One region of the Bacillus pacificus genome, then DNA from elsewhere that is predicted to be linked to it. Evidence: riboswitches for the same ligand, from Rfam matches in the RefSeq annotation. Region 1 holds a riboswitch; the other holds the start of a gene.
What was found. A riboswitch is a leader RNA that binds a small molecule or an ion and turns the genes downstream of it on or off. The one in region 1 is predicted to bind magnesium.
Positions count from the first base shown of each region.

Region 2: another riboswitch for magnesium. It lies ahead of LMD38_RS18455 (P-type ATPase actuator domain-containing protein); the one in region 1 lies ahead of mgtA (magnesium-translocating P-type ATPase).

Region 1 covers NZ_CP086328.1:1,203,550-1,208,853, forward strand. The annotation lists gene mgtA (magnesium-translocating P-type ATPase) at 1-2,086, opposite strand, end outside; M-box (ykoK) riboswitch at 2,418-2,585, opposite strand; gene LMD38_RS06370 (DUF3932 family protein) at 2,770-3,021, opposite strand; gene rnz (ribonuclease Z) at 3,211-4,134, shown strand; partial or broken gene LMD38_RS06380 (hypothetical protein) at 4,512-4,769, shown strand; gene sdaAB (L-serine ammonia-lyase, iron-sulfur-dependent subunit beta) at 4,849-5,304, shown strand, end outside.
Region 2 covers NZ_CP086328.1:3,564,370-3,569,673, forward strand. The annotation lists partial or broken gene LMD38_RS18440 (DUF7507 domain-containing protein) at 1-246, shown strand, start outside; gene LMD38_RS18445 (FbpB family small basic protein) at 319-459, opposite strand; gene LMD38_RS18450 (5'-3' exonuclease) at 970-1,836, opposite strand; gene LMD38_RS18455 (P-type ATPase actuator domain-containing protein) at 1,966-2,691, opposite strand; M-box (ykoK) riboswitch at 3,035-3,200, opposite strand; gene LMD38_RS18460 (DUF350 domain-containing protein) at 3,384-3,770, opposite strand; partial or broken gene LMD38_RS28735 (glutathionylspermidine synthase family protein) at 3,763-3,883, opposite strand; partial or broken gene LMD38_RS18465 (hypothetical protein) at 3,840-4,199, shown strand; RNA gene ssrS (6S RNA) at 4,254-4,437, opposite strand; RNA gene ssrS (6S RNA) at 4,459-4,641, opposite strand; gene LMD38_RS18480 (sulfurtransferase) at 4,758-5,304, opposite strand, start outside.

The DNA of each region.
Region 1 (5,304 bases):
TACCGAATGTAGTGCGTCCTTCTAAAATACCTGCTTCTAATATCATTAAACTTTTTTCAAGTAGAATAATATCGGAAGACTCTTTTGCAATATCAGTTGCAGTATCAACAGATATGCCAACGTCAGCTTCCCGTAACGCTACGGCGTCGTTAATGCCATCTCCCATATAACCTACAGTGTGTCCGTTTCCTTGTAATACTCGTATAATGCGAGATTTTTGCATTGGATTTAGTTTAGCAAAAACAGTTGTTTCTTCGGCTAGCTTTGCTAATGCTTTATCAGGTAAAGCATCGATTTCGTAACCAAGGATAGGCTCGCCAATATTTAATCCAACTTCTTTACATACCTTTTTTGTCACGATTTCGTTATCACCAGTTAAAATTTTTACTTGTACACCATGTTTTTGTAATGCTTGAATGGCAGTAGCGGCAGATGGTTTCGGTGGATCTAAAAAGCCAATATATCCAGCGAGAATCATATCATTTTCATCTTGTACGGCGTACTCTTTATTATTTGTTGGTCTATTTTTTTTATAAGCTACAGCAATAACGCGCATACCTTCACTATTCAAAGTCTCACTTAGTTGTTTTACATGTAAGCGCATGTCATCGGTAAGAGAAGCAATTTTGCCATCTATTTCAGTGTAGTTGCAAATAGATAAAATTTCTTCTACAGCCCCTTTACAGACCATTGTATGTTCACCTGAATTGTTTTTTACAATGACGGACATACGCCGACGAGCAAAGTCAAATGGAATTTCATCTAGTTTTTGAAAAACGGATGGATCAAATTTTTGAATTTCTTCTGTATGTTTTATAACAGCTTTATCTATTAAATTTTTCAATCCTGTTTGATAGAAGCTATTTAAATAGGCAAAGTGTAATACACGATTACATGTATTACCATTAGGATCTAAGTGCCGAACAAGTACAACTTTATCTTCTGTTAAAGTTCCTGTTTTATCGGTACAAAGAATGTTCATAGCACCTAAATTTTGAATAGAATTCAGCTGTTTTACAATTACTTTCTGTTTAGACATGTTAACGGCACCTTTAGCTAAATTAGCAGTCACAATCATTGGTAACATTTCAGGTGTTAGACCAACTGCGATTGCAATAGCGAAGAAGAAAGCTTCTTGCCAATCCCCTTTTGTGAATCCGTTAATGAGAAGAACGATAGGTGCCATAATAAGCATGAATGTAATTAAAAGCCAGCTTACTTTGTTTACACCTTTATCAAAGCTTGTTTCTACGCGCTTACCGATTACTTTATTTGCTAAAGAGCCAAAATACGTATCGGTACTTGTGGAGATGACAACCGCTCTTGCGCTACCACTTACAATATTTGTCCCCATGAAGCAAAGATTTTCCATATCGAGTGGATTGTAATTTTTTTTCGTGCTTTTCGGTAATAGATGTTTATTTTCTGTATGATAGCAGTTTTCGTATTTTTCTACAGGAAGTGCTTCTCCTGTTAAAGAAGATTGGTTCACAAATAAATCTTTAGCCGATAAAATACGCACATCAGCTGGAACAATGTCTCCGGCTGAAAGTGAAATAATATCGCCAGGTACAAGTTCCTCAATTGGAATTTCCGTTGGATCAGTTCGCTTCAAAATTTTTACATTTTTTGTTTCGTGTACAAATCCATCTATTCTAAAGACACTCGCCGTTGTTCGGACCATAGCCTTTAACTGATCCGCAGCTTTTTGAGAACGAAATTCTTGTAAAAAGCGAATCGTTGCACTTAGCATTACCATTACAGATACGACAATAGTTCCTTGTATGTCATCTGTGAAAAAAGAAAGTGCGCCGAGAGCTAATAAAACAAAAATAAATGGATTTTTAAATGCCAGCAGAAATTGAATGTACCACGGTGATGTTTTATTATGAGCTATTTCATTAAGGCCATATAAAGAAAGTCTACGAGACGCTTCTTCTTTAGAGAGTCCATTTTCTGTTGTTTCTAAAAGTCGTAACGCTTTGTTTGCATCCTGCGTTGCGACTTCCACTAATAATTTGTGATTTGTTTTCATACAATCTTGATCGTATGAATGTTTCGTTTCTTGTCTTAGTAAATTTAACATCGGTAGTTCCTCCTTTTTCATGAAGGAGGAAACAAGCTGTTACTCGACTATTTAAAATTAGGAGGAACAGTTTCTTTCCTACCTACATGATGAAATATTAACGTAAAACATATGGGTATCTGGGCCGAATCATCAATTGCCAACTGTTCCTCACCTCCGTACAATTTAGTAGTTTCTGAATATGCTATGTTTGTTTCATAGTAAGGTGCATATATACGTAAAAAGACCTTTACTCAAAACGAGTAAAGGTCTGAATTCGCAGTTAAAAGAGTCCACAACAAAGACTGTTAGTAAGCATAAATCAAAACAGTTTTTGTGTATGACAAAATACATGCACCTCTCCCTCGTTGAGTTTTAGCACTGTATAGCATAGGTACTGAAACCAGCTACGTTAAAAAAGGCCTTCATTCCGACCTTTCTTGTTGACCCATTGGCGTCTCTCGACATTTTTGGGCAGCAGCGTTTCTCTATACAGGAGCCTCACCTAACAGAGACCATATTCAATTACATGTTGAATGTTAGCACTGAAATTTTGTAGTGTCAACATATTTTTTGAAAACTCAAATAGATTTATCTTGGCTATATAGTAGGAAATAAGCGGAGTTTTTTTGAAATAAGGTTGGAAAATAAATATTGTAATGAACATAATAAAAAGCACTGATCACAGTGCTTTTTGTTATAGATTATGAGATTGTAACATTTTCAAAAATAACAATCTCTGAACTGTTTGCAGTTGAAACGCGTTGTGCATAATATGTTAAAGCTGAAGAAATATATGTTGGTAACGAATCATTTGTATGTGTTGTTGTATATTCATGGATTAACTCTTTCAAAGTCGTCCATTCTAATTGTGCTGGGTGATCAGACACGAAAGAACTTACCCAGCGATCAAATGAAGATGAAAAATCAGTTTGTAAACGAAATGCTTCTTTCATAATAAAACGCTCCCTTAAAATGTAGTATAATCATTTTAACATAAAACACGAACGATATCCAAATTTTTTGAGTATAATGTTCGTGATATATAGTTGTCTAGATGATTGGTTATGTAAATTCGATTTGCCATTTGAAATAACATTCCGTAAGATGAAAGGTAGATTATATAAAGAGCTGGAGGAAAGAAAGTGGAATTTGTATTTTTAGGAACTGGTGCAGGTGTTCCTTCGAAAGGAAGGAACGTTTCAGCAATTGCTTTGCAATTGTTAGAAGAACGAGGACAAACTTGGTTATTTGATTGTGGCGAGGCGACGCAACATCAAATATTACATACATCAGTACGTCCACGCCGCATTGAAAAAATATTTATTACGCATTTACATGGTGATCATATTTTTGGATTGCCTGGTTTATTAGGAAGCCGTTCGTTTCAAGGAGGGACTACACCTTTAACAGTGTATGGACCAAAAGGAATTAAACAATTTATTGAAGTAGCATTATCAGTAAGTACGACACATGTAAAATACCCACTTGAAATTGTTGAGATAACAGAAGAAGGTACCGTGTTTGAAGATAATGAATTTCATGTGGAAACGAAAAGATTGTCACACGGTATTGAATGTTTTGGGTATCGTATTATAGAGAAAGATATACAAGGCGCCCTTTTAGTCGATAAATTGCTGGAGATGGGTGTGAAACCAGGTCCACTCTTTAAGCGTTTAAAAGATGGAGAAGTGGTTGAATTGGAAAATGGTACGATACTAAACGGACAAGATTTTATCGGCCCACCTCAAAAAGGAAGAATTATTACCATTTTAGGTGATACAAGATTTTGTGAAGCGAGTAGAGAGCTGGCACAAGACGCTGACGTACTAGTTCATGAAGCAACTTTTGCGGCAGAAGATGAACAACAAGCGTATGATTATTTTCATTCCACATCTAAGCAAGCTGCGAGTATTGCACTTCAGGCAAATGCAAAACGATTAATATTGACTCATATTAGTTCTCGTTATCAAGGGGATACATATAAGGAATTATTGAAAGAGGCAAGAGAGCTATTTTCTAATACAGAAATAGCTACGGATTTAAAATCATTTCCAGTAGAAAGATAATAATGATATGAAAAAATGGCGACGAGAGGTTGCCATTTTTTTTTCTAAAAAAAATAAAATAAAACTGTTATCATTTTATGCTTATATTAGATGAAACAGAAAGTTTTAATGATGTGAAAATATAGGATAAAAATACATAGTATCGATTATTTAGAAAAACTGTTATATAAGTCAGACGACATACGAATGATACAAATAGCAAAAATGGATTTTTATTCAGAACTTTTAAAATTCATTAAAAGTAAGCGTTTTATTAAAAACAAGTTATAATGAGGGCAGATTATAATTTATCCCACTTTAATGGGCAGTAAGACTCTACCTCAAAATTCGCGAATGCGAGGAATTTGAGCGAGAGATAACTGCTCGTAAAAGCACGATTGTTGTGGGCTAATAATTATTGGGAATGGACAAAACTCCCACTGATTATAGTTTCACTTGTTTATGCTATCCTTGTAAGTGGTTCTGTGTTAAACTTTGGATTGCTACCAGACTTTATTGTGGATTAGCTTATATTATTTTTAAATGAAGGTAATGCTAAGTTTCTTATTTATTATGACAACTAGTATTATTTCAGGATAGATTGTTTCATTGTTATTCAAAAACGATCCAATTCGTATAGCGGAACAAATTCGTAGTACAACTGGAAAAGCAACCGATTTGGTAGCTTAATAGAATAGTAAAAAATTTTTTCATAGAGGTTTAGGGGGAGTTATGATGAAGTATCGCTCAGTATTTGATATTATCGGTCCAGTTATGATTGGTCCATCAAGTTCACATACAGCAGGCGCAGCACGAATGGGGCAAGTTGCTCGCCAGCTGTTTCGTCATGAACCAGAAAGAGTAAGCATTTCATTATATGGATCATTTGCAAAGACGTATCGTGGGCATGGTACAGATGTAGCGCTAATAGGTGGGATATTAGGGTTTGAAACAGATGACTTACGTATTCCAGAGGCGCTAGAGATAGCAAAAGAGCGCGAAATTGAAGTGGAATTCATTGAAGAGGATGCCAATGCACCTCACCCAAATACAGCAAGAATTCGTTTGTATAAAGGTGAAGAAGAAATTGAAGTTGTTGCTTGCTCAATTGGTGGCGGTAAAATTGAAGTTGTAGAATTAAACGGATTCGATCTTCAATTATCAGGCACGAGTCCAGCACTACTTATTGTA
Region 2 (5,304 bases), 2.4 Mb from region 1:
ATAAGTCCACCTGTTACTAATGAATTTAAAAATACGACTACTATTTCGTTACAACTTCAAGTCTCGCCTACGGACCCACCAATTACAGTATCTGTTATAAGTAACGAAAACATCGTCACCTTTGTTCCAGAAAATCCAGATGAAACACTTCCAAATTTGAATTGCTTCTTTGACGGTGAACGCTTCATACGGATTACTCCTCGAAATGTACGAAATTACTTTTGGGCTTGGATTTGGTGGAAGTAATACAAAAGAAAAAGCTTGTAGTTTGGATAGTCTCTAAACTACAAGCTTTTTTCATAGGAAAAATTATTATACTCAATTACTAGCAACTTGATATGCTACATGTCGTTTCTCAATTCGTTCCTCAATTTCTTTCATATTTTCTTTATTATTTAATAGTGATTGTTTATTTTCAATTAATAATTGTTTAAAAGATTTTCTCACTTTTTTTCTCATTTTCATTGTCCTCCTTGGGGGATGATTTATATAAAGTGAAACTTTAATCAGTGGGGGTTTTCTTCATCCCCCACTGATTATTAGTTGAACCAATCGGACTTTTATGGGCAGTTGATCCCCCACCTAACTTCTTTGCTTTCGCTGAATTTTAAGATGGGGGTCTTACTGCCCATTAAAGTGGGATAAAAGATAATGAATTATCTGGTTGTTCTTATAATAATTGATTGTTGTGAATTCTATTTGAACTTCATATGAAAATTCCGTTTATTTTCTGACAACTTTGTGAACACTCAAAAAAAGAGATTCCCCTAAAAAAGTCTATAGTTGTTTCATTCAATTACATCAATCGCCATTTGCATCATCTTATATCGGTTTATATTATCTAAACGTTTATATATCACAATCTAAATTTCATATATTTTCACTTATTAACATACTGTTTTCCAAATTAAAAAAGAAGGTGTCACCTAGTCTAAGTTCGACTTATGCAACATCCTTCTTTTCAACTATTTACAGCATATTGATTAATATTTCAGGTCTTCCCCAATTCATTTCTTCACAAACGAATCGTAATTTTTCTTCATCTATTGTGTGTAATCCTTCTTCTAGTGAACATGAAATAGGAACTTCACAATGAATTTGTGCCAATTGTAATGAAATATTTAAATTCTCTAAATCACTTTCAATCTTCGTACGTTGCGCTTTCGTTAATGATGTTATGTTTTCTAGTACAGCTGATACTGTTCCGTGTTCTTGAATAAGCTTATACGCTGTTTTTTCACCAATACCTTTTACACCTGGATAATTATCACTTGTATCTCCCATAAAAGCTTTCGCATGAACAATTTGCCACGGTTCTACACCTTTTTCTTCCATAATTTTCTCCGGTGTGTAATACTCGTAATTTCCAATTCCTTTGCGCAGAAGCATAACTGTAACGTTCTTATCAACAAGCTGAAGTAAATCCGTATCACCTGTTAAAATATAAACTTCCGCTTCATTGCAATATTGTTTTGCTAGTGTACCGATACAATCATCCGCTTCATACCCTTTCAGACCGATAACTGGAACAGATAATTTTGCAGTCATTTCTTGCACTAGATCAAATTGCGGAATTAATTCTTCAGGCGGCGCTGCACGATTCGCTTTATAATTTGAGAACGATTCTGTTCTAAATGTTGTACTTCCCATATCCCAGCATGTTACGATATGTGTCGGTTCAATTGCTTGCATTGCCGTTAATAAATGTTTCATATAACCATGAATCCCATTTGTAGGGGTACCATCTTGTCGTTTCATAAACTGTCCATAGACACTTGTTGCATAAAAAGCACGAAATAATAGTGCCATACCATCAACTAATAATACTTTTTTCATAATTCCTCTCCTACCAAAAAAATAATAACCTCACGTCATCACGTAAGGTTATATAAATAGATTACCATTCTACGTTTTTCAACTTTGTCTATTATACATTGTTTTTGTATATTTAGCATCAATTACATATTAAGACGTTCTACTACAACAAGTATGAAGAATCCCTGAATACGTATTTTTCCCAGTTGAAACTACTACAGCCTTTGCATTCCCGCCAACAATATACGTCCCTTTGAAACATACATTTTCAAGTTCAAGTGGATTATAGTCTTTCATTCTTTTCAAAGGAATAAATCGTTTGCGTTCAAGATGATAGCAACTTTCAAATTTCTCAATACTCGCATCGTTTCCTGTTAGCACAGATTCATTTACTAATAGATCATTTGCATAAATGATACGTACATCTGCTGGTACTGTATCACCTTCTGAAAGGAAAATGATATCACCAGGAACAAGCTCTTGTACTGGCAAAGTCATCATTTTTAATTCACCGTTTACACCTGTTACACTAGAACATTCTACTCGAGACACCGTAATTTTCTCACATTGTAATCCATCTCTCACATGTTGTTTTGAAAAACCTGGGATCATTCCACCTAGCTTCATCATCACTTCTGCAATACGAGCTCTTTTTGAAGTTAATTCATTTCGGCCGTATACTTGAATACGTTTTTGTGCCTCTTTCACAGATAATCCATCTCTTGTTGTTTTAAAATACGCAAATACAGATTTTACATCTCTCGTTGCGATTTCAATTAATAAATCTTTATTTTTTTGAAGCAATGTTTGTTCTTTCATTGATTTTTTGCTTAATTTATATGACGTGTTACCCACAGTTTTGTTTGCATATAACATATTATCGTCTCCTCCTTTACAACATAGGAAGAAACGCTTTGTTTCTCGATTTATCCACTTTACTGTAAAAGTGTCTAGCGCTTAAACATACATATAAACGCTACATAGTGATAAATATAGAGGGAGGAACAAGTCGTTTCCTGCCTACATCATATATTTTTGATTTGAAGTATATGGGTAACGGAACCGAGTCAGAATTTGACATGCTCCTCACCTCCTCGTTTTATTTTATAGTTTATACTATGAAATGACTCATAGCTTTGTAACAAAAAGACCCTTACTCCGAAAAGAGTAAAGGCCATGACATACACAAATAAGCGATTCCTAATACAATTAGAAATCTACGGACCTCTCCCTCGCCGAGTTTTAGCACTGTATAGCATAGGTACATTACCAGCTACGTTAAGAAAAACCTTAATTCGATCATTCCTGTTGACCCATTGGCGTCTCTCGACATTTTTGGGCAGTAGCATTTCTCTATACAGGAGCCTCACCTAACAGAGACTTATTTTTATTACATAGAAAATGTTACTCTTATTTAAAATAGATGTCAACACCTTGAATGGAATCTTTTCCTTATTACAACAACTCCCTCTCATATACATACTATTTCTCTTTCTACGTATTAAATGAATGAAGCACATATTTTAAAATTAGTAAAAATAAAAACCTTACGTTTAAACGTACAGTTTTCAATAAGTTATACAACCAGCAATTACAATCCCAATGGAAAGCGATAAAAACATAAGAAAAAGACCGACCGCTTGATTATCTTCTTCAAGACTTTTATTTATATTAAAGCGTGGTGTAAGCCACTCAGCTAAATAAAAGACGATAATTTGAGCCAAAATCCCAACCGCTCCCCACGAAACCATATCAAGAAGTGAAATGGAATTAGCTGCTGTTGAATATAAAACAATAGCTAACCCAAGTAATCGCCCTCCAAGTACATAGCTTACTGCCTTATTCCCTTGGGCCATTAACTTAAATTCTTTTACTTTCGTTGTCACTTCCATCAGGAAAAGACCTATGCATAAAAGACCAAGTGTTACTGCTAAATATAATAAAAAATTAATCATATACTTCCTCCTTTTTTATACCTACTGGTAAATAGTACGATTCATTCCCCGTAATTTTTTTCACCAACACGCATGACTTGTGAATATTTTATAAAAGATAAAAATACATATGTTGTCACTGCAACCTCAGTAGATCCAGACGGAACAGCAGTTATATATATTCAACAAGAAACTTTCTATAACGATCCTTCAGATCCTACTTACTTCCACATCGGTTTTGAAATTAGAGAGCTAAAGAATACAAGTTCAAACTTGATTGAAAGTAAAGATGTATGGAACTATGAAGAAATTTTACCATCTCTTCATTCAGATATTATATATATTCAGCGCGACGGCATGCATATGGAGTTTACTTTAGATTCAAGAGAAATTGATGAAGACAGAAAATGCTATATTTATTACGGAAACTTCACAGGTGAATCGAGATAACATGGATATATGTATGCAACAAAAAAACCTTACGTATAAAACGTAAGGTTTTTATATAGCCCCACATATGCCGTTCTCTCTAGATGTCCATAAACCTGCTCTCACAGGTGGATGCTCTCACAAATGTTTGTAACTTCCTTCTTAAAAAGATGGCATGTTAGCTACATTTAAATATTGAACTTCCATATTAAACTTATTGGTTTAAGACATGCATAAGCTACGTACACCGTAGGAATTTTATATAATGTTAGTTGAAATAAGACCCCCGCACGTGCCGCTCCTCGTAAATGTCCAAAAACCCGCTACTCGCAGGTGGATGCCCTCACAGTTACCGTACATCTTCCTCCACAAGGAAGGCTTGATGATGGTCGCTAAATATTGAGCTTCCGTATAACTAACATCGGTTTTAGACATAAATAAGTTACGTACACCGCAGGATGTATTATTTACTTGTCGTTATATTATCACATTGTTTCCAATGTGTAAAATACAAAGTTTTTCGAGCAATCTCTTGCTTGTGACCTTATTTTAATACAAATTATTTTTGCATGCAAGTGATTAATCTTCTTCTTTTGCAATTTGATTTTCTGGATAAGAAATCCAATCACTCCAGCTACCTGCATACAATTTAACATTTTGGAATCCAGCTAATTTCAATGCAACGATATTTGGACATGCTGTAACACCAGAACCACAATATACAATTGTTTCCTTATCTTTCGAAAGATTTTGGAATCGTTCTTGTTGCTGAGCTTCATTCTTAAATTGTCCTGATTGCAGCATTCCATCCTTCCAAAAATAATTTACTGCTGTTGGAATGTGTCCTCCTTTCGGATCAACAAGTTCCTCTACACCAGCATAACGTTTTGGCTCTCTAGAATCAATTAACGTAACATCTGCACCTGCATAAATATTCTCTCTCACCGTTTCCATCGTTACAAGCATATGATTTTGTACATTTGCTTTGAATGCTTTTCGTTTAGTAACAGAAATTTCCGTTGTTACCGGTAGTCCATTCTCTTTCCATGCTGGAAATCCGCCATCTAATATATATACTTTCTCATGTCCTACATAGTTTAATAACCACCAAAGACGAGAAGCATTT